One region of the Streptomyces sp. 1331.2 genome, then DNA from elsewhere that is predicted to be linked to it. Evidence: riboswitches for the same ligand, from Rfam matches in the RefSeq annotation. Region 1 holds a riboswitch; each other region holds the start of a gene.
What was found. A riboswitch is a leader RNA that binds a small molecule or an ion and turns the genes downstream of it on or off. The one in region 1 is predicted to bind cobalamin.

Region 1 (7,597 bases):
GCCGGATCGTCGCCGACGAGCAGATCGTCGACGGCTTCGAGAACGTGGTCGAGGCGTTCCTCGGCGTCATGCGGGGCGACAACACCGGCAAGATGCTCGTCCGCGTCGGGGAGGAGTGACCGGTGCTCAAGGCCTTCGCGTCCTACCGAGGACTCCTGGCGCTCCCCGGAGCGCGCACCGTGTTCGTCGTCGGGCTGCTCGCCCGCCTCCCGTTCACCGCGGCCTCGATGGCCCTCGCCCTGCACGTCGTCATCGACCTGGACCGCGGCTACGGTGCGGCCGGGCTCGCGGACCTGATGCTGACGGTCGGCGGGGCCGCGGGCGCGCCGCTGCTGGGCCGCTCCCTGGACCGCTTCGGCGTGCGCCCGGTGGTGCTGGTCACCGGCGCGGTCGACGCCGTGTTCTGGATCGGCGCGCCCTACCTCGACTACCCGTGGCTGCTCGCGGCCTCCGTGGTGGCCGGGTTCATGGGCCTGCCGGTGTTCACGGCCATCCGCCGGGCGATCGCCACCAACATCCCCTCCGAGCACCAGCGGCAGGCGTTCGCCCTCGACGCGATCCTGGTCGAGGTCGTCTTCATGGTCGGACCGGCCGTCGCGGTCGGTGCCATCACCGCCGTGAACGACGCGACCGCGACGATGACCGGGATCGGCGTGCTCTACCTGGGAGCCGGTCTGCTGCTCACCCGGCTCGCCCCCGCCGCGGGGTCCGGCGCGGCCGCGGCCGGCCCGAAGGACCCGGCGGAGAAGGAGCCGCGCGGGCGCAGCGTCTGGCTCCGCCCGGGCTTCCTGCTGGTCCTGGGCGTCAGCATGGCGGCGAACCTCGTCCTGGCCGGCAGCGAGATCTCGATCACCGCCGTGCTGCGCGGGGTCGGCGACACCGAGTGGGCCGGCGTCTGCGTCGCGATCTGGTGCGCGGCCTCCATGTTCGGCGGCTTCTGGCACGGCGCCACCAGCCGGCCCTGGCGGCTGCCGCGGCTGATGCTGCTGATGGGGCTCACCATCGCCCCGGTCGGGTTCGTCGGCCACGCGGGCTGGATCTGGCTCGCCCTGGCCATGCTCCCCTCGGGCTTCGTCTGCGCGCCGACCCTCGCCTCGGCCTCCGAGGAGGTCACCCGGGCGGTCCCGCAGTCGGTGGTCGGCCAGGCCGCGGGCCTGCAGGGCTCGGCGATGACCATCGGCGCGGCGATCGGCGCCCCGCTGGCCGGGGCCGTCATCGACCACTCCGCACCGGCCTGGGGCTTCGCGGTCACCGGCCTGGTCGGGGCGTCCCTGGCGGCCCTGACCCTCGCCTACCAGTACGTCGCCAAGCCGAAGCCGGCCGAGAAGTCCACCGACCAGGCCGACGCCCCGGCGACGGTCTGATCCTTCCCTCCCCCCCCGCGACGGGGCCGCACCTGCCCCCGCAGGTGCGGCCCCGTCGCGCGTCACGTTCCCTGAGGCGGTCCGGTTCTCCGGTTCTCCGGTCCGCCGGTATTCCGGCGTGACGCGCAGGCGGGCCCGGAGCCCGCCCGCCGCCAGCTGGGCGCGGAGCCCTCCGACCGGTCCTGACGTCGACACCGTCTCGTTATTCGGACAACTTGAGTGATCCGCCGTTCGGCTCCCACCCCTGCCCCTAAGCTGGCCCTGCAGCTGGTTCGCCCTGTCCGCCAGGCAGGGCGTCGCAAGAGGGAACCCGGTGACGCCTTTCAACGGCCAGTCCGGGACTGCCCCGCAGCGGTGAGTGGGAACGACCGCCGTCATACGCACTGGGCCCGGGTCGGGTCTGGGAAGCGACGGCCAGTAGGTGTCCGCCCTCGACGAGGGTGGGCGTGCCCGCGAGTCCGAAGACCTGCCACTGCCCGTGCGCGACCGTTCGCGCGCGGCCATCCGGTGACCTCGTGGGCGGGTCGGCGACCATACCCGGCAGGCCGGGCCCGCACGTTCGTGGCGGCCGCTGCCCGGTTCGTCATCCCTTCGCGCCCTCGTCCCGTCCCCGGGTACCTGAGGAGACAGACTCGCGAAGGAGAGTCCCTTGACCACGAAGTCCGCAGCCGCGGCAACTCTTGCCACCGCGTACGGCTACCCCCGCCAGGGCCGTAACCGGGAGCTCAAGAAGGCGATCGAGGGTTACTGGAAGGGCACGGTCACCGCCGGGGCATTGCTCGCCACCGCGGCCGACCTGCGCCGGACGAACTGGCAGCAGCTCGCCGACTCCGGCATCGAAGAGGTCCCGACCGGTGACTTCTCGCTCTACGACCACGTGCTGGACACCACCGTGGCCGTCGGCGCGATCCCGGCCCGCCACCGGGAGGCGGTCGAGGCCGACGCGCTCGCCGGGTACTTCGCGATGGCGCGCGGCACCCAGGACGTCGCGCCACTGGAGATGACCAAGTGGTTCGACACCAACTACCACTACCTGGTACCCGAGTTGGGACCGGACACGGTCTTCGCCGCGAACCCGGCCAAGGCCGTCGCCGAGCTCAAGGAAGCCCTCGCGCTCGGCCACGACGCCCGGCCGGTGTTGGTCGGCCCGGTCACCTACCTGCTGCTGGCCAAGCCCGCCCCTGGCGTCGCCGCCGACTTCCAGCCGATCACCCTGCTGGACCGGCTGCTGCCCGTCTACGCGCAGCTGCTGGCCGACCTGAAGGCGGCCGGGGCGGAGTGGGTCCAGCTGGACGAGCCCGCCCTCGTCCAGGACCGCACCCCTGCCGAACTGAACGCCGCCGCCCGCGCCTACCGCGACCTGGGCGCCCTCACCGAGCGCCCGAAGCTGCTGGTCGCGAGCTACTTCGACCGGCTCGGGGAGGCTCTGCCGGTCCTCGCCAAGGCGCCGGTCGAGGGGCTGGCCCTGGACTTCACCGGCCCGGCCGCCGGCAACGTCGACGACCTCGCGGCCGTCGGCGGCCTGCCCGGCAAGCGGCTGGTCGCCGGCGTGATCGACGGGCGCAACGTCTGGATCAACGACCTGGAGAAGTCGCTCGCCACCCTGGCGACCCTGCTCGGCCTCGCCGACCGGGTCGACGTGGCCCCGTCCTGCTCCCTCCTGCACGTGCCCATCGACTCCGCCGTCGAACGCGACGTCGACCCGCAGATCCTGCGCTGGCTCGCCTTCGCCAAGCAGAAGGCCGCCGAGACGGCGCTGCTCGCCCGCGGCCTGCGCGAGGGCACCGGCGCGATCACCGCCCAACTCGCCGCCAACCGCGCCGACCTGGCCTCCCGCGCCAACTCCCCGATCACCCGTGACCCGGCCGTCCGCGCCCGGGTCGCCGCCGTCACCGCGGCCGACGCCCGCCGCCCCCAGCCCTACCCCGTGCGGGCCGAGGCCCAGCGCGCCCGGCTCGGCCTGCCACTGCTGCCCACCACCACCATCGGCTCCTTCCCGCAGACCACCGAACTGCGCGTCGCCCGCGCCGACCTGACGGCGGGCCGGATCGATCCGGCTGCGTACCGGGAGCGGATGGAAGCCGAGGTCCGCGAGGTCATCGCCTACCAGGAGAAGGCCGGCCTGGACGTGCTCGTGCACGGCGAGCCCGAACGCAACGACATGGTCCAGTACTTCGCCGAACAGCTCACCGGATACCTCGCCACCCGGCACGGCTGGGTGCAGTCCTACGGCACCCGCTACGTGCGACCGCCGGTCCTCGCCGGCGACATCTCCCGCCCCCACCCGATGACCGTCGACTGGTTCCGCTACGCCCAGGACCTCACCGACCGCCCGGTCAAGGGCATGCTCACCGGACCGGTCACCATGCTCGCCTGGTCCTTCGTCCGCGACGACCAGCCGCTCGCCGAGACCGCCCGCCAGGTCGCCCTCGCCCTGCGCGACGAGGTCACCGACCTGGAGGCCGCGGGCGCGGCCGTCGTCCAGGTCGACGAACCCGCCCTGCGCGAGACGCTGCCGCTGCGGGCCGCCGGCCGCCCGGCCTACCTCGACTGGGCCACCGGAGCCTTCCGCCTCGCCACCTCCGCCGTCCGAGCCGACACCCAGATCCACACCCACATGTGCTACGCCGAGTTCGGCGCGATCATGACCGCGATCGACGACCTCGACGCGGACGTCATCTCCCTGGAGGCGACCCGCTCCCACATGGAGGTCGCCGGTGAACTCGCCGCAGCCGGCTATCCGCGCGAGGTCGGCCCCGGGGTCTGGGACATCCACTCCCCGCGGGTGCCGAGCACCGAGGAGGTGGTCTCGCTGCTGCGGGCCGGGCTCGCAGCCATCCCGGCCGAGCGGCTCTGGGTCAACCCCGACTGCGGACTGAAGACCCGCGGCTGGCCGGAGACCCGCGCCTCACTGGACGGCCTGGTCGCCGCCGCCCGCCGCCTGCGGGAGGAACTCGCCGGCTGACGTGCCGGATCGAGACGCCGAGGGCGGGCACGGCGGAAGGGGCCGTGCCCGCCCTGGCGGCCCGACCTTTGCCGAGGGGCGCGACGTGGACATCGGGAAACCACTGCGCCCCGCCGGTGCCGGACCCTCCGTACCCGCTCACTCGCAGGCGACTTGTCACCGGCATTGGCCCTAGGGTGCCAGGCCCATGAACTTCAGGGCCAGCAGTGCCATGCCGGGTTTGGGCAGCTCGTGGCCGTACCCCTGGAAGCTGTTGGCCTCGATCGGTGGCCTCGTGCTTGCGTTGCCGTAGCGAGTCCTTGTCCAGATCGCCTGGGGCTGGTCGGTGAAGACCGGGGTTTGGCTGACATCGTGGACGTTGGTCCACTGTTTGATCTCTTCGCCGAGGTTGTGGTGGTCGAGGGCGTCGTCCTCGGTGCCGTGCCACAGCTGGATACGCGGCCGTGGCCCGCGGTAGCCGGGGTAGGCGGCGCGGACCAGGTCACCCCACTCCTGCGGGGTCTTGGAGATCTTGCCGGTGGAGCAGTCACTGTTCCAGCCGCGGAAGGTGCCGGTGTAGAAGCAGTGGTACGGCACGCCCATGAACGCCGACCCGGCTTTGAACACGTCCGGGTAGTCGGCGAGCATGACGTTGGTCAGCATCGCGCCGGAGGAGATGCCGGTCATGTAGACCCGGTGCGGGTTGGCGCCGCGGTTCGCGATCTCCCATCGCACCATCGACATCACGCCGGCCGGGTCGCTGGAGCCGTCGTGCTTCAGTGCGGCGTCCGACGCGACGTCCCAGCACTTGATGTCACCGGTGATCGAGGGGTAGACCACGATGAATCCGTACTGGTCTGCCAGTGACGCGAATTCGGTGCCGCTGAACATGTCGGGGCCGGATCCTGTGCACCAGTGCGCGGCCACGAGCACCGCCGGATGACGGGGCAGCTTGGCCGGGACGTACTCGTACATCTCGATGTTCGTGGGGTTGTAGCCGAAGTCGGCGACCCGGGTCAACGTCGCTGCGGACGCCGGTGATGCCAACGCCGATGATGCTGACGCCGTGCTGCCCGCTAGGACGCTCAGGGCCATGACCGCCGCTGTGGCTGCCTTCCTCATCCATCCTCCCCTCCTGCCGACGCGTGTCGCACGCTCCAGGCCGGCCGCCGCGACCGCGGATCGACGTCGTTGTCTGCCCATGCTTCCTCCAGCGTGCGGATCGGGTTACTGGCGGCACTGTCGGCCGATGCCCGCTCGGTGTGGCCGGATCGGCGTCGGATCTCGCGGCGGAGGCATTGGCCCCCTGCGGTCGGCCTTTCCTCATTGCAGCGTCGAAGCGCTTGGACCAGTTGTGAGGCTAGCGAGGCACCTTCCCGTTCGACAAATATTTCGATGAATCAAATCTTCATTCGACAGGGGCTGTTGGCGGACTCAGGGCCGTATGCCAAGCAGACCAAGCGCTTGAATGCCGGAGATGGCCGACGAGGTCGATGACGGTGTCCGCGATAACGCCCGCGGCCCGGACGGCCGGGTCGCGGGCGGCGTGCAGGCCGAGGGCAAAGCTGGCCCGGTCGGGGTCGACGCCGGTATGGCCCAGTCGCCCGAGCCACTGTCTGCACGGCGTTCTCGGCGGCCGGACGCCCTACGAACGCCTCAAGCAGAAGACCGAGGCCCAGGTGTGGCCGAGCTCCGGCAAATGCACGCCTAGGGCAAGATCCGCCGGACGGGCACTAGTTCCCGGACCGCGGCGGCCATTCGTAAGGGGGCAGCCTGCGGTGCACGGGGCGTTCGTTCACCGTTTGCGATTCCTTGTACGAGGCGTATCGAATCCGTCCGAAGGAAACCTCGCCATCCCGGTGCACGTCCACCCCCTCGTTCGGGAAGGAGATCCATCCCGCTCCCTCCTGGGGCCCTGACACCCAGGGGGTGACCACGCTGCGGACGTTGGTCTCGCCGGCGACCACGGTGCCCCGCTTCTTCTCGGGGTCGGTGATCTTCACGCCCGTTTCGGTGAAGGCGATGCGGCTCTTCTTCCCGTCCGGCCCTTCTGCCCAGTGTGTGGTCACGCTGTTCAGGTCGGCCCGGTCGGCCCAGACGGTTCCCCAGGCCTTTCCCTGACCGTGGAACACGTTCAGCCCGGACGGCGGGAACTCGATCCACCCGTCGCTGTCGCTGGGCCCCTGCACCCATGCGGTCTTCACGCCGTTGACGTCCGCCCGGTCGGCCCAGATGGTCCCCCGCCCCGGCTGCCCGTCCTTGTGTACGTCCACTCCGGACTGCGGGAAGTCGATCCAGCCGTCGGTGGAGTTGCGGCCGTGCACCGACTTGGTGTTCACGCGGTCCACCTCGGCCCTGTCGGCCGAGAGGGTGCCCAGCTGCGTCGAGCCGCCCTGATGGACGTTCAGGCCCGACTGCGGGAAGTCGATCCAGCCGTCGCCGGCGGTGCGGCCGTGCACAGCCCTGGTGTCCACGCGGTCCACGTCGACCCTGTCGGCCGTGACGGTTCCCAGGGCGCCGGCCCCGTTGTGGACCTCCAACCCGGCCGCGGAGAAGGTGGCACGGGTCTTGCCCGGCGCCTGCTCGACCCACGGAGTGCGCGTCCCGCTGTCGAACTCGGGGACGAGTGCGTGGACCGTGGTGGTGAGGAAGTACCCCTGGTACTGCTGCGTGGCGGTGGTCGTCCCGGCGATGAGCGTGTAGGTGGTGCCTCGCCTGGGCGCGGAGGGGGGTGACCAGGAGTAGGGCTGCTGGGTCACCCGCGGCCCCTGGACCGCCGAGTGGACGAGCACCTCGTTCCCCTGCGGATCGCGGATCCAGTAGTCGAGGTTGTCCGGCCCCTCCCACGCCAGCACGAGGTTCTGGCCGGCGTCCACGTCCACCAGGGAGTTCGTCTCCGGGCGGAAGTTGCGGGGGATCTTCGGAGTCTGCTTCACCAGCCCGAGAGTGGTGAGGGAGTTCGCCCGCCGTACGGGGAGGTTGCTGTCGCCGCCGCCGGAGCGTTCGTAGATCTTCACGCGGACCAGCCCCGCCAGGTCGGAAACCGGTATGTTCTCCAGGCTCAGGACCAGCGACTCCTCCGGGGGCAGGGTCAGCCTGCCCCCGGAGGGGTCATGCGCCCGGAAGCGGCCGAGGACACTGTCCCAGTCGAAGGTCGGCTCCGGTTCCCGGTTGACCGTGTAGTCCTTCTCGATGGTCGCGCTGATCGCGGTGGGGTTGCCCGTCAGGTCGTCGGGGCCGCTGCCGACCGGAATCTCCACGTCGATGAAATCCCACCGCACCTCGGACT
Region 2 (7,597 bases), 5.5 Mb from region 1:
TCGACGTCCAGCCCCTCCGCGGTGAAGCTGAGCTGCTGCACCCGGTCGCCGTGCAGGGGGTGCCAGTCGAGGGCGGCGGCCGCCCGCCGCGCGGGCGGGTAGAGCTCCCAGGCCGCGTCGGGCAGGGAGGTGAGCCAGGGCCCGCACTCCTCGACCGCGAGGTTGGCCCCGGCGGCGTCCCAGGCGAGCATCAGGTCCGGCCGGTTGGCCAGCCAGAACCGGCCCCGGCTGCGCTGCGCCGCCGGGACGAGCAGTTCCAGCGCCTCGTGCAGCCGCTGCGGGTGCAGCGGGCGGCGGCGTTCCCAGACCAGGGTGGCGACGCCCGCCTCGTCGCGGTCCTGCGGCAGCAGTGCGATCGCCGGGTTGACCCGGTCGCGGGCGGCGGCGACGTCGAAGCCGCCGAGCGCGGCCCGGGTGAGGGTACCGGTGCCGAGCCGGACCACCCGGGCGGTGGCGTGGAGCTGCCGCAGCAGCGCGAGCCCCGGCGTGTGCGCCGTGGCGCGCGGGACGGCGAGGGTGGTGGCGTACTCGATCTGGTGGGCGAGGGCTTCCGCGCGGGTCCGCTCGTCCTGGGCGGCGGTGTGCTCGCCGTGCTCCACCAGGTCGTCGGGGACGGAGAGTTCGGCGATCAGCCGGTCCGGGTCGACCGCCGTGACCACGCCCGCGAGCTCGACGACGTCGGCCAGGTCCCGGCCGTCCGACTCCCCTGCGGCGATCACCTCGACGGCCGGGTGCGGGTCGCTGCCGCCCCACAACTCGACGACGGCGAGCCCGTACCGGCCCTCGTCGGCGATCTCCAGCAGCCGGGGCAGCAGGTCCTCGCGCAGCGCGCAGCACGGGCAGTCGTTGGTCAGCGGCACGTCGTCGGTGTCGAACGCCCCTTCGGCGTCCCGCAGTTCGCGGTGGACGAGGCCGAGCGAGGCGTCCCGGAGGTCGTGCCGCAGCACCACCGCGTCCACCGCGGCGGCGGCCAGTTCCTCGACGGCGGCGCGGCGTTCGTCGGCGTGCAGGCCGGCGACGACGACCACCGGCAGCTTGATCCGCTCCGGGTGGCCGTCCACCCCGCTCACCAGCTCGCCTTGCGGACGCCCGGCAGGTGGCCGGCGTGGGCGTGGGCGCGCAGGTTGACCCGGGAGAGGCCGAAGGCGCGCAGGTAGCCGCGGGGTCGGCCGTCCACCGCGTCGCGGTTGCGGATCCGGGTGGCACTGGCGTCGCGCGGCTGGCGGGCGAGTTCGGCCTGCGCGGCGGCGCGCTCGACGGGGTCGGTGCCGGGGTGGGCGATGAGCCGCTTGAGTTCGGCCCGGCGCTCGGCGTAGCGGGCGACGACGGCGCGCCGCTGCTCGTTCTTGGCGATCTTGCTCTGCTTGGCCATCAGACCTTCTCCCCCCGGGCCCGGATGCGGGCGACGGCGGCCTCGATGCCGATCGTGTCGACGGTACGGATGCCCTTGGCGCTCAGCACGAGCCGGACGTACCGGCCTTCGCTGGGCAGCCAGTAGCGCTTGCGCTGGATGTTGGGGTCGAAGCGGCGGCGGGTGCGGCGGTGCGAGTGCGAGATCGCGTTGCCGAAGCCGGGCCGACGGCCGGTGAGCTGGCAGTGCGCGGACATGGGTGCTCCCTGGCGTCCGGGAATGGGCAGGACCGGGCTCACGTTACACCAAATGAAAATGACATCCATTTCGGTGTACGGTTCCATCCAGCACCCACCCAGCACCGCCAGACCGCCAGGAGGACGCCCCATGGCCCGCAGCGAACTGCGCCCCGTCATCAAGCTCCGCTCCACCGCCGGCACCGGATTCACGTACGTGACCCGCAAGAACCGCCGCAACGACCCGGACCGGATGGTCCTGCGCAAGTACGACCCGGTCGCGGGCCGGCACGTCGACTTCCGCGAAGAGCGCTGACCGCCCCCAGAGAGGAGCCCTCCCATGAAGCCCGGCATCCACCCCGCCTACCGCCCGGTCGTCTTCCGCGACAAGGTCGGCGGCCTCGCCTTCCTCACCAGGTCGACGGTCACCAGCGACCGCACCGTCGACTGGGAGGACGGCCACACCTACCCGGTGATCGACGTCGAGATCTCCTCGGCGAGCCACCCCTTCTACACCGGCCAGTCCCGCGTGCTCGACACCGCGGGCCGGGTCGAGCGCTTCCGCCAGCGCTACGGCGACCGGCACTGAAAAGCCCGAACGGCGCCTCCCCGGGATGGGGAGGCGCCGTTCGGCACGTACGGACGGAGGTCAGCGCGGCGGCGGGACGGAGACCACCATGGCCAGCCGCACCGCCCGCTCCCCCGCGTTGCGGTAGACGTGCTGATAGGAGGCGTCGAAGGAGACGGTGCTGCCGGCCGGCACCCGGTGCTCGCGCTCGTCGTGCTCCAGGGTCAGCTCCCCCTCCTCGACCCGGATGATCTCCACCGTCCCCGCCGGGTGCGGCTCCGAGGAGTACTCCTCACCCGGCTCGATCCGCCACTCCCACAGCTCCAGCGGCCCGGGCGCCTCGATCCCGTGCAGCAGCGTGCCGGTGCCGCCGGACGGGCCCGACCAGAGCGGCACGGCCTGGTCGCCCGGCACGATCCGGACGTCCGGCCCCTTCTCGTAGTCGAGCAGCGTGGCGATCGAGACGCCGAGCGCGTCGCCCAACCGCACGACGGTGGCCACGCTCGGGTTGGTGCGGCCCTGCTCGATCTGGACGATCATGCCGCGGCTCACGCCGGAGCGGGCGGCGAGAGCGTCCAGGGTGTGGCCTCGCTCGGCACGCAGCCGCTTGAGGTTCCGGGCGAGGGCCCGGGCGACGAGGTCGGGGTCCGGCACGCGGTCAGTCCTCCGGTGTCTTTCCGTCCACTGGTCGAAACGGTACGGAATATTGTTCGGAAAGTTCAGTTCACTGCACTACGCTGCCGGTCTCGGCAACGAGTCCATCCGACTGTACTTCGGAGTGCATTGTGCTGCCCTCATCACCCGTCCTCCCCGCCGCGCCCGCCGACCCCTCGGGAGGCCGGCCGTGACCGTGCTGCTCGCCCTCTCCGCCAGCCTGCTCTGGGGGCTCGCCGACTTCGGCGGCGGCGCACTCGCCCGGCGGCTGCCCGCGCTCGCCGTGGTCGTCGCCTCCCAGGTGGCGGCAGCCGCCGTCCTGCTGGCCGCCGTCATCGCCACCGGCGGCTGGGCCGCCGCCTCCCCCGTGCTCTGGTACGCCGTCGCGGCCGGGGTGATCGGCCCGTTCGCGATGCTCGCCTTCTACCGCGCGCTCGCGCTCGGCCCGATGGGCGTGGTCTCCCCGCTGACCACCGTCTCCGTGGTGGTACCGGTCGGCGTCGGCCTCGCGCTCGGCGACCGCCCCGGGCCCGGCCAGGTCGCCGGGATCGCGGTGGCCGTGGCCGGCGTGGTGCTGGCCGCCGGTCCGGAGCGCGGCGGCCCGGCCGCCGCCCGCAGCGCCCTGCTGCTCACCCTGGGCGCCGCCGTCGGCTTCGGCACCGTGATGGCCCTGATCGCCCACGCCTCGACCGGCGGCGGGCTGCTGCTGGCGCTCTGCGTCCAGCGGGTCTGCAACGTCGCCGTCGGCGGCGCCGCCCTGCTCACCGGCCCGCGCGGCGCCGGCGGGAGCGGCACCGGCCGGCTACTGCCCGGGCTGCGGGCCCGGCTGCCCGCGCTCACCGCGATCGGGCTCGCCGACGTCGCCGCCAACGCGCTCTTCGCGATGGCCTCGCACCGCGGCTCGGCCACCGTTGCCGCCGTCCTGTCCTCGCTCTACCCGGTGGTCACCGCACTGATGGCCCGCGGGGTGTTCAAGGAACGGCTGCGCCCGGTCCAGGTGCTCGGCGCCGGGCTGGCCGTCGCGGGCACCCTGCTGCTCGCGGCCGCATGAGCAACGCTCATGGGGGCGCCCCCATGAGCGAACCTCATGCCCCCACCCCATGAGCCCCGCTCATGCCCTCCCGGCTCACTCCCCCTGGGGGGTCCAGCGCTTCTCGACCCGGGCCAGCTTCCAGTACCCGATCGCCAACGCCCAGACCACCACGAACAGCCCGGCGATCGCGTAGCCGACGTTGTCCAGCGAGATGTCCGCGATCCAGCCGGTCACCGGGTCGGTCAGGTCGAGCTTCTCGTGCAGCACCCCGACCAGCTCGATGGTGCCGATGATGAAGGCCACCGCGATCGACAGCCCAGTGATGGTCAGGTTGTAGTACACCTTCCGCACCGGGTTGGAGAACGCCCACTGGTACGCGAAGTTCATGAAGGTCCCGTCCAGCGTGTCGAACAGGCTCATCCCGGCCGCGAACAGCAGCGGCAGGCAGACGATGGCGTACCAGGGCAGCCCGGCGGCCGCCCCCGAGCCGGCCATCACCATCAGGGTGACCTCGGTCGCGGTGTCGAAGCCCAGACCCAGCACCATGCCGACCGGGAACATCTGCCCGGGCCGGGTGATCGAGCGGGTCGCCCGGTTCAGCACCCGGGCCATGAAGCCGCGCGAGTCCAGGTGCGCCTCCAGCTCCGCCTCGTCGAACTGCCCCGCCCGCATCGACCGGAACACCTTGAGGATGCCGAGCAGCGCCGCCAGGTTGAGCGCGCCGATCAGGTAGAGGAACACGCCGGAGGTGGTGGTCCCGATCACGCCGAGCCACTTGTGGGTGGCCGACTCGTCGTCCATCAGCGTGTTCGCCAGCTGCGCACCGCCCGCGACCAGGGCGGCCATGATGACCACCATCGAGGAGTGCCCGAGCGCGAACCAGAAACCCACCGAGACCGGCCGCTTGCCGTCCGCCATCAGCTTGCGGGTGGTGTTGTCGATCACCGCGATGTGGTCGGCGTCGAAGGCGTGCCGCATCCCGAGCGTGTACGCGGTGATACCCAGGCCCACCCCGAAGACCTGGGTACCGACCGCGTACCGCTCGGGTGCGACCAGGAAGATGAGCGTCCCGAAGGCCACCACGTGCATGGCCAGGATCACCCCCATCAGCCCGGCCGTACGGACGGTGTCCTCGCGCCTCCATCTGAACGTCGGCAGCACGGACGGGGCCGTCTTCGCCCCGTCGGCAATGGTTTCGGGCAGGGTCATCTCAGGATCACGCTCCAACACCTCGTGGAAAGACTTCGTGAAGCGCCGTGGCCGGTCTCCTGGCTTACGGGACGTCCGGGCCCGCCTTCCCAGGCGCGCGAGGCACCCAGTGGCGTCATGGACCCGAACGGCATTCCGTCGCGGACGAAGGAATGACCCGATCACAGTGGCGAGGGCCGCTCCGGAATCCGGACCCCTGAGGGTCCGTCACCGGTCTTCCCGAGCACCACGGCGGGGAACACCGTAGGGGTCGCGCCCCGACCCATGCAAGGCTGCGCACCTGCGCAGGTGTCCAGGATCACAGGCCCTCGCCTGCAAGAATGTGCGCATGCATCTCGTACCGGCCGACCGCGCGGGCCACCGCACCATCGACGGACACCGGGTCTGCGAGGCCATCGCCGCCATCGGCGACACCGCGCACGTCCGGTCCTGGTCCGAGCGGTTCTCCCTGCTCGCCGACCCCGGGCGGCTCGCCCTGCTGCTCGCCCTGCACCGCGCCGGCCCGCTCGCCGTCAGCGACCTCGCCGTCGCCACCGGCATGCGCGACCCCGCCGTCTCCCAGGCCCTGCGCCTGCTCCGCACGGCCGGCGTGGTCACCGGCGACAAGGACGGACGCGTGGTGCGCTACCGGCTCGTGGACGAGAGCATGCGCCCCCTCCTCGACGAGTGCGCCGCCGCCGAACACCACGAGCCCACCGCAGCCGCCGGCTGACCGACACTCGGGGAACAGCACCCGGGCGGCAGCCCGGATGAGTACGATCATGGCGTGCCGTCCCACCCCCACGTCTGGCCCGCCGACCGGTGGAACACCCGACCGGTCAAGGCCCGCGTGCTGGCGGTCGCCCGCACCCTCACCTCGGCCACCCGGGTCCTGGACGTCCTCGCCCTGCTCGACCCGGACGGCGTCGAACGGTACTTCACCGTCAACCCCGGCTCCGTCTTCGCCGACCGCGCCCTGGACGACTACCTGCACGCCCTGCCCGGCTTCACCGTGCTGGACTGGGAGGACGCCGTCCGGCGCCGCTTCGACCTCGCCGTCGCCTGCGCCGTCCACTCCTCCATGCACCGCCTGGACGCCGGCCTCGTCGTCCTCCCGCACGGCGCCGGCTACAACCGCCTGGTGACCGAGTCCACCCGCGACACGGTCAGCTCCGCCGGCCTCTCCCGGCACGAACTCACCCACCACGGGCGGGTGTTCGTCGACGTCCTCGGCCTGTCCCACCCCGAACAGCTGGACCGCCTCCGGACCTCCTGCCCCGAGGCACTGGACGTCGCCCGAGTGGTCGGCGACCCGTGCTTCGACCGGATGCTCGCCAGCCTGCGCTCCCGCGACGCCTACCGCGCCGCACTCGGCGCCGTCGACGGCCGCCGCCTCGTCGTCGTCGACTCCACCTGGAGCGAGCACTCGTTATTCGGCCGGCACCCCGATCTGCCCCGGCACCTGGTCCGCCGACTGCCCGCCGACGAGTACACGGTGGCCGTCGTCCTGCACCCCAACATCTGGAGCCGGCACGACCCCGAGGCCCTGCTCGACACCGCCTGCCGGATGGGTCTGCGCCTGATCCCGCCCCACCAGGGCTGGCAGGCCGCCCTGGTCGCCGCCGACTGCCTGATCGGCGACCACGGCTCGGTCTCCGTCTACGGCGCCGCCCTGGAACGGCCCACCCTGCTCGCCGCCACCGGCGCCGCGGAACTCGACCCGGGCTCCCCCAGCTACGCCTTCGGCCAGGCCGCACCCCCGCTCGACCCCGACGGCGACCTCGCCGCCCAGATCGAACTGGCCCTGCAGAAGCAGGACCCGGCCGCACTGCGCACCGTCACCGACCGCTCACTGAGCCGGCGCGGCCACTCCGCCGAACTGCTGCGCCCGCTGCTCTACTCCTTCCTGGAGCACCTGGACGAACCCGAGCACGCACCGCTCCTGCCGCCCTACCCCAAGCCCGTCCCGCGCCCCGACACCACCGACGCTCCCACGGCGTACGACGTCGAGGGCGAGAGCGAGGGCACCGAAGTCACCCTGCGCCGCTACCCCTTCGACCCCCGTGACCACACCCCGCGCGGCTTCCACGCGCTCAGCGACGACCACCCCGGCGACGAACTGCGCTACACCGCCGAGGTCCTGGCCCGCACCGAGGTCCACGCCGAACGCCCCGCCACCCGCTGGCTCGCCGACGCCGCCGCCGAACTCCCCGGCCTCGCCGTCGCGGTGGCCGCCCTCGGCCCGGCCCGCCACCTGCTCCGGCTGCACACCGGCCTGCTGCTGGAGGCCTGCGCCGAACGCGACTGGAGCAGCCCCGAACCCCGCCTCGACCCGCTGCTGCTCGGCTCCGCCGTGGCCTGCTGGCTCGCCGACGGCGGCGACCCGGCCGGCCTCCCCGAGCACGGCCTCACCATCCGCACCGGCGAGCACCGCACCCGGGTCTCCTTCACCACCGGGCCCTAGTAGGGCTTGGTCAGGTCGGTGCCGTGGTGGCGTGTCCTGGGGAGTAGGTGGCGCGTTGTTGGTGTGTGACACCTGGGGAGATGGCCGAGGTCCGGGAGGACCT
Region 3 (7,597 bases), 2.1 Mb from region 1:
AGCTCGCGCACCAGGTACGGGTTGACCTGCAGGAACTCGCCGCTCAGGGTCTCGCGCTTGAACAGGTTGGACACCTGCGGCTCGATGCACTCGTACACGCCGGCGATGGAGGCGATGGTCGCGGTTGGGGCGATCGCGAGCAGCAGCGAGTTGCGCAGGCCGGTCTCGGCGATGCGGGCGCGCAGCGCCGTCCAGCGGTCGGCCCACTGCGGGGCGGCCGTCGGGAAGTGGTCGATGTGCAGTTCGCCGCGGGCGGCGCGGGTCTCGCCGTACGCCTCGTGGCGGCCCAGCTGCTCGGCGAGGTCCGCGGAGCGCTCGTAGGCGGTGAGCATGATGCGCTCGGCGATCAGCGTGGAGAGCTGCTTGGCCTCCGCCGAGTCGAAGTCGATCCGCAGCTTGAAGAAGACGTCCTGCAGGCCCATCACGCCGAGGCCGACCGGGCGCCAGCGGGAGTTGGAGGTGCCGGCCTCGGTCGTCGGGTAGAAGTTGATGTCCACCACGCGGTCGAGGAAGGTGACGGCGGTGCGGACGGTGGCGTCCAGGCGCTCCCAGTCCATGGCGTTGATCAGGTCGTCGGCGCGGGCATCAAGAGCCACGTGCGCACCGAGGTTGACCGACCCCAGGTTGCAGACGGCGGTCTCGGAGTCGTCCGTGACCTCCAGGATCTCGGTGCACAGGTTGGAGGAGTGCACCGTGCGGCCGGGCAGCGCGGTCTGGTTGGCGGCGCGGTTGGAGGCGTCCTTGAAGGTCATCCAGCCGTTGCCGGTCTGCGCCAGGGTGCGCATCATGCGGGCGTACAGGGTCTGCGCGGGGATGGTGCGCACGGCCTTGCCGGCCAGCTCGGCCTTGCGGTAGGCCTCGTCGAACTCGGCGCCCCACAGGTCGACGAGCTCGGGCACGTCGGCCGGGGAGAACAGCGACCAGTCCTCGTTGGCGTTGACCCGGCGCATGAACTCGTCCGGGATCCAGTGCGCCAGGTTGAGGTTGTGGGTGCGGCGGGCCTCTTCGCCGGTGTTGTCGCGGAGCTCCAGGAACTCCTCGATGTCGGCGTGCCAGGTCTCCAGGTAGACGCAGGCCGCGCCCTTGCGCCGGCCGCCCTGGTTGACGGCGGCGACGGAGGAGTCGAGGGTGCGCAGGAACGGCACGATGCCGTTGGACTTGCCGTTGGTGCCGCGGATCAGGCTGCCGCGCGAGCGGATGCGCGAGTAGGACAGGCCGATGCCGCCGGCGTGCTTGGACAGGCGGGCGATCTGCGCGTAGCGGTTGTAGATCGAGTCCAGGTTGTCCAGCGGGGAGTCGAGCAGGTAGCAGCTCGACATCTGCGGGTGCCGGGTGCCGGAGTTGAAGAGCGTCGGCGAGGAGGTCAGGTACTCCAGGCGGCTCATCAGGCCGTACAGCTCGGCCACCTCGCGCACCGACTGCTCGTTGTCGCCGACCGCCAGGCCACAGGCGACGCGGAGCAGGAAGTGCTGCGGGGTCTCGATCACCTTGCGGGTGATCGGGTGGCGCAGCAGGTAGCGGGACTGCACGGTGCGCAGGCCGAAGTACTCGAAGCGGTCGTCGCCGGCGGTGTCGATCAGCGCGTCCAGGGCGGCGGCGTGCTTGGCGACGAACTCCGCGGTGGTGTCGCCGATCAGGCCCTCGGTGTGGCCGACGGCGATCGAGGCGGAGAAGGACGTGGAGCCCTGGCTGTTCGCCTCGTCGACGATCTCCAGGGCGAGCAGGCGGGCGGCCAGCTTCGAGTACTGGGGGTCCTCGGCGATCATCGACGCGGCGGCGTCCACGGCCAGCCCGCGCAGCTCGGCGAAGTCCGAGCCGGCGTGGCGGCCGCGCAGCGCGGCAGCGGCGACGTGGCCGGGGTCGACCTCGGGGAGGTCGGCACTGCGGTCGGTGAGAAGCCGCAGCAGGGCGCCGCCGGGGTCGGTGACCGTCGGGTCGGTGAAGGCGGTACCGGAGCCCTGGGCGGGCAGGGTGGCTGAGGCAGCGGTGGTCAAGGCGCTCTCTCCTGGCGGCGATCGGCGGCGGTGATCGGGGCCACCGGGCCGATCGGGGCAGGGGAGCACGGCACGAACGCAAGGCGGCGTCGCGCGACGGTGTCTCCCCGGCCCGCCCGCGAGGCCCGGAGGGGTACTGCTGGTGCTGGCGCGGCCTCTTGCGGGAGGGCCGTGGCGCACGCTGGCGGCAGGTACTCGGACTCGCGGGCACGGCTGCTGGAACCGCCCGCTCACCGCTGCGGGGCAGTCCCGGATTCGCACCGGGTTCCCCTGCATCGACAGCAGGAGTGAGCATACATGTAGTGCCACCGGACTGCGGCGGCACCATATGTTGTGCCTGTCGTGTCGGCTGTGCGGGCGGGCCCGGTGGCCCGTCAGTGCTTGAGATAGACCTTGTACGTGCTCGAATCGCCGGTCGGCGAGGTGAACTGGGCGACCAGCCGGTAGTGCCCGCTGCCCGCCAGGGCGTCGCTCAGGGCCCGGTCGGTGGCCCGCGGCGCGGTGCTGTCGAGGACGACCATGGTGAACCAGCCGTCCCGGATCGCGGCGGTGCTGCCGTCGTCGCCGTGGTGCTGCACGCCGGCGCCGTCGCGGTAGTCCGTCCCGGCGCGGGCCGAGACCCACTGCTCGGGCTTGCTGACCGCGCCGAGGTAGTACTCGGCGAGTCCGTCGACCTCGGTGAGGTAGTGGGCCTGCGGCGCCGTGTGGACCCGCAGGACGGCCAGCAGGCGGCCGGAGTCGGGACCGTTCTGGTAGCGCAGGGCGGACTGCTCCAGGCCGAGGGCGAGCAGCGCGACCCAGACCAGGATGCCGAGCTGGGGGTGGCGGAAGTGGGCGCCGACCAGCCGGGTCAGGCCGACCCCGGCCAGCGGGGCGGCGAGCAGCATGCCGTAGCCGAGGTGGCGGAACAGCGCGCCCGAGGTGCCGGTCCACAGGTGGGCGGCCGGGACGAGCAGGGCGGTGGCGGTGAGCACGGTGCCGAGCAGGGCGCGCCGGCCCCGGGAGGTGGGCGCGGCGTCCTTCTCGGAAGCGTCGTGCTCGTTCATCTGCTCCTTGCGGGCGTAGGCGATGGTGCCGGCGACCGCGAGGACGGTGAACAGGCCGCTCCACTGGAGGGTGGAGAGCAGGATGGACCCGGCCGAGCCGGGGGCGTTGCCGTGCGAGGGCGACCAGCCGGCGACCCGGCCGAGCGTGCCGTACGGCAGCAGCAGGACGAGGGTGGCGGCGGCGAGCGGCAGTGCGCGCAGGGCGGCCCGGCCGAGCCGGCCGCCCGGCCGGGCGGTGGCCACGGCGAGGGCGACCACCGCGGGGACGGCGAAGGCGGCGGAGTAGGCGACGGCGCAGGCCAGCGCGAGGGGCGGGGCGGCGGTCAGGACCAGGGCCGGATGGCGCCGGGAGGTGAACACCACGGCCCAGGCGGCGAGGGCGACCAGCAGGACGGCCGCGGACTCGGGGGCGGCGTAGAAGCCGACCACGACGGTGGACTGCAGCACGGCGTAGACGGCTATCGCGCAGATCGCGACCCGCTCGTTGAACAGCCGGCGGGTCAGCGAGTAGAGCAGCACCGTGGTGATCAGGGCGAAGCCGAGGCTGAGCAGCCGGGTGCCCCAGATGCCGTTGGCGTCGGCGGCGGCGCCGGCCAGCGGCGGGTAGAGCCAGGGCGAGCCGTTGATCCGGTCGACCAGGTCGGTGGTGACCGGGGTGCCGTGCAGCAGGTGGGCGAGCTGCTGGCGGCCGGCGACCATGGCGGCGGCCTCGTCGGGGTGCGCGGCGGCGAGCAGGCGCAGCGAGAGCGCGGCCTGGACGGCCAGGACGGCGCCGAGCAGGCCGCGGGCGATCCAGCGGCGGCGGGGGCTGGTGCCCGGGTCCCAGCCGATCGCGGGGACCGGGGGGATGGTGTACGGGGCCAGCTCGACGCCGTCGGGGTTGTCGACGGCGACGGCGGTGTCGGTGTCCGCAGCCGTGGCCGCTTCTTCGTCGGCGGGCTGCTGCGGGCCGGCGGGGTGCTGCGGGCCGGCGGGGTGCTTCGGGCTGGGGGAGAGGTCGCTGTTCATCATGGGTTCCGGAGGTCGAAGCCGTAACGGGGGGCGGCCACCCGCTTCTTGAAGGCGGCGAGGGTGTCCGGAACGGTCTCGACCCGCCAGTCCGCCCGCTTGATCATGTTGAACCAGATGAAGCCGACGATGTCGTCGTGAGCCTCCATCCCGGAGAACAGCTGGTCGACGAAGGCCTGTTGGTGCCTGCCCTGCTCGGCGGCGGTCTCGCTGATGAAGAACGGCTTCTGGGAGAAGGTGCGGATCTCGGCCATGGTCGGGCCGTACAGGGCCTCGAAGGTCTTGGGGCCGTCGTTGGTGAAGTAGCCGGTCATGCCGGCCCAGTCGACGTAGGTGTCGCCGGGGTAGTACGGCGCCAGGCGGGTGTTGGGCGCGGGGACGGTGATGTTGGGGCTCCAGACCCAGATCACGTTGGTGGCGCCGGCCTGGTCGAAGAGGTCGTGGACGTGGCGCCAGGCGGCGACGAAGTCCTCGGGGCTCGCGGCTTGGCGCCCCCAGGGGTACCAGTCGCCGTTCATCTCGTGCGCGATGCTGATGGCGATCGGCAGGTTGAGCTTGGCGACGGCCTTGGCGACGCCGCGCACGTAGTCGTCGGTGTCGCCGGCCGCGATCGCGGCGAGCGAGGGCTCGTGCGGCTCCCAGGCCATGAAGGGCAGGGCGCCGGCGTCGTGGATCCGGCGCACGCCGGCGGTGTCGAAGCCGCCCTTCCAGTGGGCGTAGAACTCCAGGACGTTGGGCTGCTTGCCGATCGTGCTGCCGTAGACGGGCAGCGCGTCCATGGTGGCGGGGACGCCGGGCAGGGCGGCGCCGAGGTACTTGTTCGTCGGCTTGAGCAGCGGGGTGACGTCGTACGGGACGCCGGCGGGCAGGGCCTTGGGCTTGGCGGCGGCCTGGGTCGGCACCGCGGTGGCGGTGTTCGCAGAAGGGGCCGTGCCCGGGGTCGCGGGCGCGCCGGCCGGGGCCGGCGCGGCGAGGTCCTGCTGCATCGCGAAGCCCGGGTCCTCCGGGCCGCAGCCGGTGAGCAGGAGCAGTCCGGCGGTCAGCAGCGGGAGCGCCAGCCGGCGACGGAGCCGGCCGGCCCGTCGGGGGTGGGCGGTCATGGCGATCACACTGCTTCCGTGGGCCGCGGCTGGACGAGGACCCGGCCCACGATGGTCGCGTAGAACAGGCCGGAGGCGAGGACGAGGGCGAAGTTCAGCGGGCCCATGGTGAGCATCCGCCAGATGCTCAGCAGCACCCAGAGCAGGGCCGTGCCACCGCCCCAGACGATGACCCCGAGCCAGAACCGGCGGGTCTTGTTCTTCTTGGCGCCGCTGGAGCCGGTCGGCTGCCAGGCCATCCGGTTGCGGCGCACGATGTCCCAGATGGCGAAGACGTGCGCCCAGCCGTACATCATGCGGGCGGCCCAGGCCTCCAGGCGGTACGGGTTGCGGTGCCAGAGCGGGAAGACGACCGTCGCGTAGAGCAGGCCGGGCAGCACGAGCGCGGTGTTCTGCCAGCGGATCAGGTCGGGCCGGGCGAGCAGCAGGACGATCGGGATGAGCGGAGAGACGACGGTGAACAGCGCCGTGTGGATGTAGTAGAAGAACCCGGAGAGGTAGCAGGCCCGGGTGACCGGCCGCAGTTTGGTCTGCCAGAACTTCTTGCTGCCGAGCAGGCTCATCGAGCCGGTGCACCAGCGGTACTGCTGGTTGAAGAAGCCGCCGACGTTGTCCGGGCAGACGCCGGTGGCCAGCGCGATGGGTATGTACTGCAGGTCCCAGCCGAGGCGGCGCAGGTCGAAGCCGGTGTGCACGTCCTCGGAGTGGCCGATCAGCGTGGTGCCGCCGTTCTCCTCCAGCGCGGCGCGCCGGTAGATCGCGCAGCTGCCGACGCAGATGGCGCCGTCGTTGCGCTGCCGGGAGACCTGGACCGTCCGGTAGAACAGCTCCTGGACGGCGCCGGCGCCGCGCTCGATCCAGTTCTGCGAGTCCAGGATGCGGAAGAACTGCGGGGACTGGACGATGCCGAGGCGGGGGTCGGCCTCCAGGTAGGGGAGCATCTCGTTCAGCAGGTCCGGCCTGGGCGCGAAGTCGGCGTCCAGGATGAGGATGTAGTCGCTGTCGGAGTTGCGGAAGCCGAACTGCAGGTTGCCGGCCTTCTTGAACCAGCCGAGCTTGTCGCGGGTGCCGTAGACGAACTCGAAGTCGACGGCCATCTGCGCGAGTTGCGGGCTGTTGCTGTCGTCGAGGACGTACGGGGTGACCTCGCCCGGGTACTGGTCGCGCAGCCGGGCGACGTGCGTCCAGGTGTTGTGCAGCACCTCGATGGGCTCGCCGGCGACGGGCAGGAAGATGTCGACGGTCGGGTACTGCTCCGGCTGCCAGGACTTGACCAGGGCGCGGTGCGCGGCGAGGTCGAAGGTCTGGTTGAAGCCGTGCACCCACCGGGATATCAGGTAGTAGCCGATGGTGAAGGCGAGCGGCGGGAGGAACACGAAGAACCACGGCGTCGCGCTCAGCAGGCCGATCTCGCTGGCCACCATGCAGGCGAAGCTGATGACGGAGAAGCAGGTCAGCACCCAGAGGTTGGTGCGCGCGTACAGGTACTTCTCGGTGTTGTCCGGCGGTTGGGGGAGCAGGCCCCACTGGTTTCGGGCGGCCGGGTCGCGCCGGCTGCGGCGTCGTGAGACGGGCGGTTGACCGCTGCCCGCGAGTCGCGTGCTCTCGGTGACAGTCACGTGCTCTACTCCCCCGAAACCGTATTGGGTCTGAACCGTCCCCGCCCGGTGGCCGTTGTCGGCCGGGCAGCGGGGGGACGCCAGGATCGTACGGGACCGGTCACATCGAGTTCCCTTCCCCCCTCCTCCGTCGGCTCTTCGGAACCGATATCGATTTCCGATCGTGATGTGAACGGGGGTGCTGGTGGAGCACTTGTGTACGGTTTCCGCCCAGCAGCTGAGGACGGTTCGGGGAAAAGTGATGATCATCGAGGACGGGCCGGCCGGGCGCGCGGCACGGGGCCTGAGGGACCGGCAGGGCCGGCGGGGCCTGCGCGGCTTCCGGGCGGCGTCCGCGTTCGGCGCGGTCGCAGCGCTGCTGGCCGGCTGCAGCGGCGAGGTCGGGGCGGTGGAGCAGCCACCGGCCGCCACGGCGACGGCGGCGGCCGTGCCGGGCCTGTGTTCGACCGTGCAGGAGCCGTTCCCCAAGCTGGCCATGGACGGCGGGTCGAAGGTCCTCGAACCGAACCCGTGGAACACCGCGGGCACGGTCTGCGTGGACCCGGTCGGGGACAACGGGTTCACGGTGTCCCGGATCCGCGACTTCGTCCCGAAGAACCCGCTCGCCCCGGGCGCCTACCCCAACGTCTCCACCGCCCCCGGCGCGAGCGGACTGCCCGTACCGGTCAGCGCCCTCGGCGACGCGACCGCCGACTGGGACGCCAACGGCAGGGTGAGCGGCTCCTTCAACCTCTCCTTCGACCTCTGGTACGGCTCCACCCCCGACAACTGCCTGCCGGGGGACAGCGCCGAACTGATGGTCTGGCTGGACGCCACCGACAACGTGCGCC
Region 4 (7,597 bases), 2.1 Mb from region 1:
CCTGTCCGAGCCCGATCCGGGCCGGTCAGCGGGCCGGGACGGTGCGCAGGTAGTCGGCCAGGGCGCCGATCGCGGCGGGGTTGCGCGGGCTCTCCACCAGGTCGACGTAGTCCAGGACGAAGATCCGGTCGTTCCTGATCGCGGAGACGTTCGCCAGCGGCGGGAAGGACCTGAGGAACTTCCGCTTCTCCTCGGCGCCCGGGGTCGCGTAGTCGTTGATCACGATCACCTCGGGGTCGCTCTGCACCACGCTCTCCCAGCCGGCCGTCACCCAGGTGTCGGCCAGCTCGCCCATGATGTTGGTCCCGCCGGCCTTGGCGATGATCTGGTTCGCAGCGGCGAACTTCCCGGCGGTGTACGGCTTGTCCTGCCCGCTGTCGTACAGGAAGACGGACGGGCGGTGCTCGGGCTGCGGGACGGCGGCGATCCGGGCCCTGGAGTCGGCGATCAGCCGGTCGGCGCGGTCCCGGACGTCGAAGATCTCGCCGAGGTTGGCGAGGTCGGTGTAGAGCGCCTCCAGCGGGTCCATCACACCGCGCTCGGTGCCCTTGCCGCTGCGGCAGGACTCGCTCAGCACGTACGAGTCGATGCCGAGCGCCCGGAACGCCTGCGGGGTGACGCCGCTGCCCTCGTCGAAGCCGTAGTGCCAGCCGGCGAAGACCAGGTCGGCCTTGGCGTCCAGCGCGATCTCCTTGGTGAGCCGCTGCTTGGAGAGCCAGGCCGTCTGCTGGTAGCCGTCCTTCCAGGGCACCCGGTCGATCTTGCCCTTGTCGTCGGGCATGACGTACCCGGCCATCCGGTCGGCGAGGCCGAGGGAGAGCATCAGCTCGGTGATGTTGACGTCGTTGGTGACCACCCGGGCGGGCTTCTGCGGGAAGGTCAGCTGCTCGCCGCAGTTCCGCACGGTCACCGGGTAGTGGGCGGAGCCGGCGGCGGCCTCCTTCGGGGCGATCTCGGCGCCGCAGGCGGTCAGTCCGAGGGTGAGCAGGGCGGCGGTGGCAACGGCCTTGGTGCGCACGTGGGTTCCTTCCGGGGTCAGGTGAGGCGGTCGAACAGCAGCTGGAGGGCGCCGGTCCCCGGGTGCCGGACCGGGGTGGCGCGGACGCCGAACACCTCGGCCAGCAGGGCGGGTTGCAGCACCTCCGCGGGCGGGCCCGAGGCGACGATCCGGCCGGCCCGCAGCACGTACAGCAGGTCGCAGTGGCCGGCCGCCAGGTTGAGGTCGTGCAGCGCGGTGAGCACCGTCGGGCCGGCCTCGCGGGCCAGCGCCAGCACCTCCAACTGGTGGGCGATGTCGAGGTGGTTGGTGGGTTCGTCGAGCACCAGCAGGCGCGGCTCCTGGACGAGGGCACGGGCGAACAGCACCCGCTGCTTCTCGCCCCCGGACAGGCTCAGGAAGCCCCGGTCGGCGAGGTGGCCGGCCCGGACCTTGCGCAGGGCCTCGGCGCAGCGCTCCCGGTCCCGGTCGGTGGGGGCGCCGAACCCGCGCCGGTGCGGCAGCCGGCCCATGGCGACCACCTCGGCCACCGTGAAGTCGAACTCGGCGGAGTGCTCCTGGGTCAGTGCGGCCACCCGCCGGGCCGTCTCGCGGGCGGTGAGGGCGTGCAGGTCGTCGCCGTCCAGCCGGACGGTGCCGCCGGCCGGCCGCAGCACCCGGTAGACGCAGCGCAGCAGGGTCGACTTGCCGCTGCCGTTCGGCCCGATCAGCCCGACCACCCGGCCGGCGGCGGCCCGCAGGCTCACCTCGTGGACCAGCCGGGCGCCGGCCAGCTGCACCGAGACGGCGTCGACGGCGAGCCCCTGGGCCGGCGCCGGGCGGGTCAGGTCGTCCGCGGGGATCGGCCCGGTCATCGTCCGGCTCCGAAGGCCTGGCCGCGGCGGCGCATCATCAGCAGGAAGACGGGCACGCCGAGCACGGCGGTGAACACCCCGACGGGCAATTCGGCGGGTGCCAGCAGGGTGCGGGAGGCGATGTCAACCCAGACCAGCAGCAGCGCCCCGGCGAGCGGCGCGACCAGCAGCACCCGGCGGTGCCCGGCGCCGACCAGCATCCGGGCCAGGTGCGGCACCAGCAGCCCGACGAAGCCGATCGCCCCGCTGACCGCGACCACCGTGCCGGTGACGGCGGCGGTCACCACGAACAGCTCGCGGCGCAGCCGGTCCGGGTCCACGCCGAGCGAGGCGGAGGTCTCGTCGCCCATCGCGAGGGCGTCCAACCGCCCGGCGGCACACGCCAGATGGGCGAGGCCGGCCAGTACGGTGAGGGCGGCGATCGGCACCGAGCCCCAGGTGGCGCCGCCGAGGCTGCCGAGCAGCCACATCATGGCGTCCCGGGCGGCCTCGCCGCGGTCGGCGGCGAAGACCATCAGGGTGGTGGCGGCGGAGAAGCCGTAGGACAGGGCGGTGCCGGTGAGCACCAGGCGCAGCGGGGTGAGCCCGAACGCGGTGCGGGCGGCGAGGTAGACCAGGGCCATGGCGGCCAGCGCCGAGCCGAAGGCGGAGACGGAGACCGCCCACACGCCGAGCGAGGCGAAGGCGCCGAACAGCAGGACGGCGTTGGCGCCGACGGCCCCGCCGGAGGAGATGCCGAGCACGAACGGGTCGGCGAGCGCGTTGCGCACCAGCGCCTGGACGGCGACGCCGCAGGCGGCCAGCCCGGCGCCGACCACGGCGGCCAGCACGGTGCGCGGCAGCCGGATCTCCCAGACGATGGCGTACGCGGCCGCCTCCTCGGCCTCCAGCCGACCGCCCGTCAGCCCGGCGCCGAGCAGCCGCAGGACGCGGGGGAGCCCGATCCCGGAGGAGCCGAAGGCGACCCCGCAGACCAGCGAGAGCAGCAGGGCGGCGGCGAGGCCGACGGCCAGCGGGAGCGTGGGTGTTCGGCGAACAAGCGGGTCGTTCACTGCGGGTCGCGCCTTGCCTCGGGCCGGGGTGCGCCGGGGCGGGCGCCGGCCGCGGGCGTGCCGGGGCGCCGTTCCCCTCGCAGTCCGCGGCGAGTCGTCGGGATTCCGGCGGCCGAGGGCGATCGGGCTGACGGGACCGTACGGCTGGTACGGGCCCCGCTCACCGTTGCGGGTCAGCGCCGGATTCCCACCGGACTTCCCCCTCGGACGCCCTGGCAGCATAACAGGCACTCAGGCCTGGCAACCCTTACCGTGGTCGGGGCGGACGCGACCGGACGTGAACGCACGACCGCCCCCGTCCGGCGGTGCGGACGGGGGCGGTCGGGTGGCGACGCGTCAGGCTCAGGCCTGCTTGGTCTCCCAGAAGATCTTGTCGACCTCGGCGATCAGGTCCAGCAGGGCCTGGCCGGTGGCCGGGTCGGTGGACGCCTTGGCGGCCGAGGCGGCCTTCAGGGTGTCGTTGATCAGCTGGTGCAGCTGCGGGTACTTCTCGAAGTGCGGGGCCTTGAAGTAGTCGCTCCACAGCACCGAGATGTGGTGCTTGACGGCCTCGGCGCGCTGCTCCTTGATGATGATGGCGCGGGCGCGGAAGTGCGGGTCCTCGTTGGCCTGGTACTTCTCCTGGGTGGCCTTGACCGACTCGGCCTCCAGCTTGGCCTGCGCGGGGTCGTAGACGCCGCAGGGCAGGTCGCAGTGGGCGTGAGCGGTGGCACGCGGTGCAAACAGACGAGAGAACATGGGAGTCCTTCCTTAGATCGTCTTCCCGCGCCCGAGATTACCCTTCCACCCCCACGGTTTCGCGATCGGGCGGTGGGCCTAGGGCGAAAGACGGACCGTGAACCGGCCGAATCCGGACATCGAACAGGTGACGGCCCGTACGGCAGACTGGGTGCGGACCGGTGCGGAGGAGGAGTCGTGGCGCGGAGCACGGAACCCGGGGGCGCGGAACAAGCGGGCCGGGGCGGCACGCTGCCGTTCGGGCTGGTCGACGTGGCGGGCCGGTCGATGGTCCCGACCCTGCGCGAGGGCGACCAGCTGCTGGTCCGCTACGGCGCGCCGATCCGGCGGGGCGCGGTGGTGCTCTTCCGTCACCCCTTCCAGCAGGACCTGCTGGTGGTGAAGCGGGCCGCCGAACGCCGGGCCGGCGGCTGGTGGATGCTCTCCGACAACCGCCCGGTGGACAGCGACAGCCGCAGCTTCGGCGCGGTCCCGGACGAGCTGGTGCTCGGCCGGGTGCTGCTGCGGCTGCGTCCGCGCCCGGCCTGGCTGGCGCCGGGCCGCCGGCTGGAGCGGCTGCTGCTCACCCCCCGGCTGGCCCGGATGCCGGGCCTGGCCCGCCGCCTCGGCGCCTGGGTCGAGGAGGTCTAGCCGCTACGCCCCGGCCCCGCCGCCCAGCGCGGCCTCCGCCTCCTGGCGCTTGCGGGCCCGGTAGGCGGCCACGTTGGCCCGGGTCGCGCAGCGGTCCGAGCAGTAGCGGCGGGAGCGGTTGGTCGAGGTGTCCAGGTAGGCGTTGCGGCAGGGCGCGGCCTGGCAGATGCCGAGCCGGTCGGCGCCCAGCTCGGTCAGGTGGACGGCCAGGCCCATGCAGGCGACGGCGCTGAAGTGCGCGGTGGCGGTGGCCGAGTTGTCGGCCAGGTGCAGGTGCCAGCGCGGCCGCCCGGCGGCGTCCAGGTAGTCGTGCCCGGAGACCAGCGGGCTGACGGGGAACTCCATCAGCAGGCTGTTCAGCAGGTCGACGCCCCGGACCTCGTCCCCCTCGGCGGCGGCCTCGAAGACCCCGCGCAGCCTGGTCCGCACGGCCCGCAGCCGGGGCAGGTCGGACTCGTCGGCGAGCGCGGCGGCCCGCGCGGAGTCGGAGAACAGGGCGCGCACCGCGTCCACGGAGGTCAGCGTGTCGGTGCCGCGCTCGGGCTCCTCGGTGTTGACCAGCCGAACGGCGAGGTCGGCGTACGAGGCGAGCTCCACGGCGGTCCTTCCAGAAGATCGGTAACGGGCTGACTGCTTCCAGCCTATTACCCGGACGGGGCAAACGGCGGCGCCCGGCAGGCAGAACCTGCCGGGCGCCGACGGTACGGGGTCAGAGCACCTTGGAGAGGAAGGCCTTGGTGCGCTCGTGCTGGGGGTCGGTGAGCACCTCGCGGGGGTTGCCCGATTCGACGACCACACCGCCGTCCATGAACACCAGCGCGTCGCCGACCTCGCGGGCGAAGCCCATCTCGTGGGTGACGACCACCATGGTCATGCCCTCCTCGGCGAGGCCGCGCATGACGTCGAGGACGTCGCCGACCAGCTCCGGGTCGAGCGCCGAGGTGGGCTCGTCGAAGAGCATCAGCTTGGGCTTCATGGCCAGGGCGCGGGCGATCGCGACGCGCTGCTGCTGGCCGCCGGAGAGCTGGGAGGGGTAGTTCTTCGCCTTGTCGGCGAGGCCGACCCGCTCCAGCAGGGCCATCGCGCGCTCGCGGGCGTCGGCCTTGCTCTCGCCCTTGACCTGGACCGGCGCCTCGATGACGTTCTCCATGGCCGTCATGTGCGGGAACAGGTTGAAGCGCTGGAACACCATGCCGATGTCGCGCCGCTTCAGGGCGACCTCGCGGTCCTTGAGCTCGTGGAGCTTGTCGCCCTTCTGGCGGTAGCCGACCAGCTCGCCGTCCACCCAGAGGCGGCCGCCGTTGATCTTCTCCAGGTGGTTGATGCACCGCAGGAAGGTCGACTTGCCGGAGCCGGACGGGCCGATCAGGCAGAACACCTCGCCCTGCCTGACCTCCAGGTCGATGCCCTTGAGCACCTCGACCAGGCCGTAGGACTTGTGCACGTTCTCGGCGCGGACCATCGGCTCGGCGGAGGCGGCGGAGCCGGCGGGGTCCTTGGTCAGATCGGTCATACGTGACCACCTCCCTCAAGCCCCGGGACCACGTCGTGCTCGGTCTTCGGGGCGGGCTTCCCGGCGAACAGGCCCCGCAGCCGCTGCAGCGGGGTGGGCGGGAGGGTGCGGTTGGAGCCTCGGGCGTAGTGGCGCTCGATGTAGTACTGGCCGATGGTCAGTACCGAGGTGAAGAACAGGTACCAGAGGCTGACCACGATCAGCAGCGGGATGTTCTGGTAGTTCCGAGAGTAGATGACCTGGCCGGCCCGGAAGATCTCCTCCAGGGAGATGACCGAGACCAGCGAGGTGGTCTTCAGCATCGAGATGGTCTCGTTGCCGGTCGGCGGGATGATCACCCGCATGGCCTGCGGCAGGACGATCCGCCGCATGGTCTGGAACCGGCTCATGCCGAGCGCGTGGGCGGCCTCGGTCTGGCCCTCGTCCACCGACTGGATGCCGCCGCGGACGATCTCCGCCATGTAGGCGGCCTCGTTGAGGCCCAGGCCCAGCAGCGCGGCGACGAAGGTCGGGATCAGGACGTTGGTGGACTCGGACCAGAACTCGGGGCCCCAGGGGACGCCGATCGAGAGCTTGGCCCAGATCAGGCCGAGGAAGTTCCAGAACACCAGCTGCACCAGCACCGGGGTGCCGCGGAAGACCCAGATGTAGACCCAGGCGGTGCCGGAGAGCAGCGGGTTCGGGGAGAGCCGCATCACCGCGAGGATGATGCCGCCGACCACACCCATGAGCATGGAGAGCGCGGTCAGCTCCAGCGTCACGACCATGCCGTGCACGATGCTGTCGTGGAACAGGTACTGCCCGACGATGTCCCACTTGAAAGCGGGGTTGGTGAAGAGGGCGCTCAACAGCATGGCTGCGAGCAGGGCGATGACGACGGCGCCCACCCAGCGTCCGGGGTGGCGGACCGGGACGGCCTTGATGGTCTCAGGCCGTCCCTTCTCCGGCGTCCCCTTGTCCAAAGAGTTCACGGTGTGGCCTCGGGGGAGAGATGAAGCAGACGAGGGGTCAGCTGACGGCGCCGTTGACGGTCGACTTGTCGATGGCTCCGGCCTCGACGCCCCACTTGGTGAGGATCTGCTTGTAGGTGCCGTCGTCGATCAGCGACTGGACGGCGGCCTGGACGGCCGGGGTGAGCTTGGAGCCCTTCGCCAGGGCGATGCCGTAGGGGGCCACGCCGTAGGTGTCGCCGACCTTCTCCAGCTGGCCGCCGGATTGCTTGATCGCGTAGTCGACGACCTGGGAGTCGGCCATCATGGCCTGGTCGCGGCCGGAGACGACGGCGTTGGTGACGTCGGTCTGCAGGTCGAACTTGTCGCCGTCGTTCTGGACGCCCGGCTTGCCGGCCTTGGTGCAGTCCGGGTTGCGGGTGTCCTTGATCTCGTCGGCCTGGGTGGTGCCGGTCTGGACGGCGACCTTCTTGCCGCAGAGGTCCTTCGGGTCGATCTTCTCCGGGTTGCCCTTCTTCACGGCGATGGCGCTGCCGGAGTTGAAGTAGGTCACCATGTCGACGATCTGCTCGCGCTCCTTGTTGTCCGTGAAGGACGACATCCCGAGCTGGAACTTGTTCGACTGGATGCCCGGGATGATCGCGGTGAAGCCGGAGTCCTGGACCTCGGCGGTGAGGCCGAGCTTCTTGGCGATGGCGGCGGCCAGGTCGACGTCCATGCCGATGATCTTGCCGCTGTCGTCCTTGAACTCGTCCGGCGCGTACGAGGCGTCCGCGCCGACCACGAGCTTGCCGGCCGACTTGATGTCGTCCGGGACGAGTGCGGTCAGCTTGGGGTCGGCCTTGACCTCGTTGACGGTCGCG

Region 2: linked by a shared signal. The riboswitch ahead of CRP52_RS26735 (HoxN/HupN/NixA family nickel/cobalt transporter) and the one ahead of metE (5-methyltetrahydropteroyltriglutamate--homocysteine S-methyltransferase) in region 1 are both predicted to bind cobalamin.
Region 3: linked by a shared signal. The riboswitch ahead of CRP52_RS11485 (ribonucleoside-diphosphate reductase subunit alpha) and the one ahead of metE (5-methyltetrahydropteroyltriglutamate--homocysteine S-methyltransferase) in region 1 are both predicted to bind cobalamin.
Region 4: linked by a shared signal. The riboswitch ahead of CRP52_RS11340 (FecCD family ABC transporter permease) and the one ahead of metE (5-methyltetrahydropteroyltriglutamate--homocysteine S-methyltransferase) in region 1 are both predicted to bind cobalamin.

What each region holds. Positions count from the first base shown of each region.
Region 1 is NZ_OBMJ01000001.1:633,586-641,182, reverse strand. Features, by position in the region: gene CRP52_RS02815 (MDR family NADP-dependent oxidoreductase) at 1-119, shown strand, start outside; gene CRP52_RS02810 (MFS transporter) at 123-1,364, shown strand; cobalamin riboswitch at 1,615-1,852, shown strand; gene metE (5-methyltetrahydropteroyltriglutamate--homocysteine S-methyltransferase) at 2,014-4,329, shown strand; gene CRP52_RS02800 (extracellular catalytic domain type 1 short-chain-length polyhydroxyalkanoate depolymerase) at 4,501-5,328, opposite strand; gene CRP52_RS02795 (hypothetical protein) at 6,042-7,597, opposite strand, start outside.
Region 2 is NZ_OBMJ01000001.1:6,146,301-6,153,897, reverse strand. Features, by position in the region: gene CRP52_RS26770 (CobW family GTP-binding protein) at 1-1,070, opposite strand, end outside; gene rpsN (30S ribosomal protein S14) at 1,067-1,372, opposite strand; gene rpmB (50S ribosomal protein L28) at 1,372-1,608, opposite strand; gene rpmG (50S ribosomal protein L33) at 1,739-1,903, shown strand; gene CRP52_RS26750 (type B 50S ribosomal protein L31) at 1,928-2,176, shown strand; gene CRP52_RS26745 (helix-turn-helix domain-containing protein) at 2,237-2,809, opposite strand; gene CRP52_RS26740 (DMT family transporter) at 3,000-3,860, shown strand; gene CRP52_RS26735 (HoxN/HupN/NixA family nickel/cobalt transporter) at 3,936-5,051, opposite strand; cobalamin riboswitch at 5,084-5,297, opposite strand; gene CRP52_RS26730 (ArsR/SmtB family transcription factor) at 5,380-5,763, shown strand; gene CRP52_RS26725 (hypothetical protein) at 5,818-7,494, shown strand; gene CRP52_RS26720 (IS701 family transposase) at 7,575-7,597, shown strand, end outside.
Region 3 is NZ_OBMJ01000001.1:2,738,567-2,746,163, reverse strand. Features, by position in the region: gene CRP52_RS11485 (ribonucleoside-diphosphate reductase subunit alpha) at 1-1,970, opposite strand, end outside; cobalamin riboswitch at 2,164-2,319, opposite strand; gene CRP52_RS11480 (glycosyltransferase family 39 protein) at 2,369-4,051, opposite strand; gene CRP52_RS11475 (glycoside hydrolase family 26 protein) at 4,048-5,148, opposite strand; gene CRP52_RS11470 (glycosyltransferase family 2 protein) at 5,154-6,572, opposite strand; gene CRP52_RS11465 (GH12 family glycosyl hydrolase domain-containing protein) at 7,009-7,597, shown strand, end outside.
Region 4 is NZ_OBMJ01000001.1:2,705,641-2,713,237, reverse strand. Features, by position in the region: gene CRP52_RS11350 (ABC transporter substrate-binding protein) at 26-1,018, opposite strand; gene CRP52_RS11345 (ABC transporter ATP-binding protein) at 1,036-1,851, opposite strand; gene CRP52_RS11340 (FecCD family ABC transporter permease) at 1,848-2,903, opposite strand; cobalamin riboswitch at 3,000-3,155, opposite strand; gene sodN (superoxide dismutase, Ni) at 3,246-3,641, opposite strand; gene sodX (nickel-type superoxide dismutase maturation protease) at 3,909-4,271, shown strand; gene CRP52_RS11325 (CGNR zinc finger domain-containing protein) at 4,275-4,868, opposite strand; gene CRP52_RS11320 (amino acid ABC transporter ATP-binding protein) at 4,981-5,784, opposite strand; gene CRP52_RS11315 (amino acid ABC transporter permease) at 5,781-6,755, opposite strand; gene CRP52_RS11310 (ABC transporter substrate-binding protein) at 6,793-7,597, opposite strand, start outside.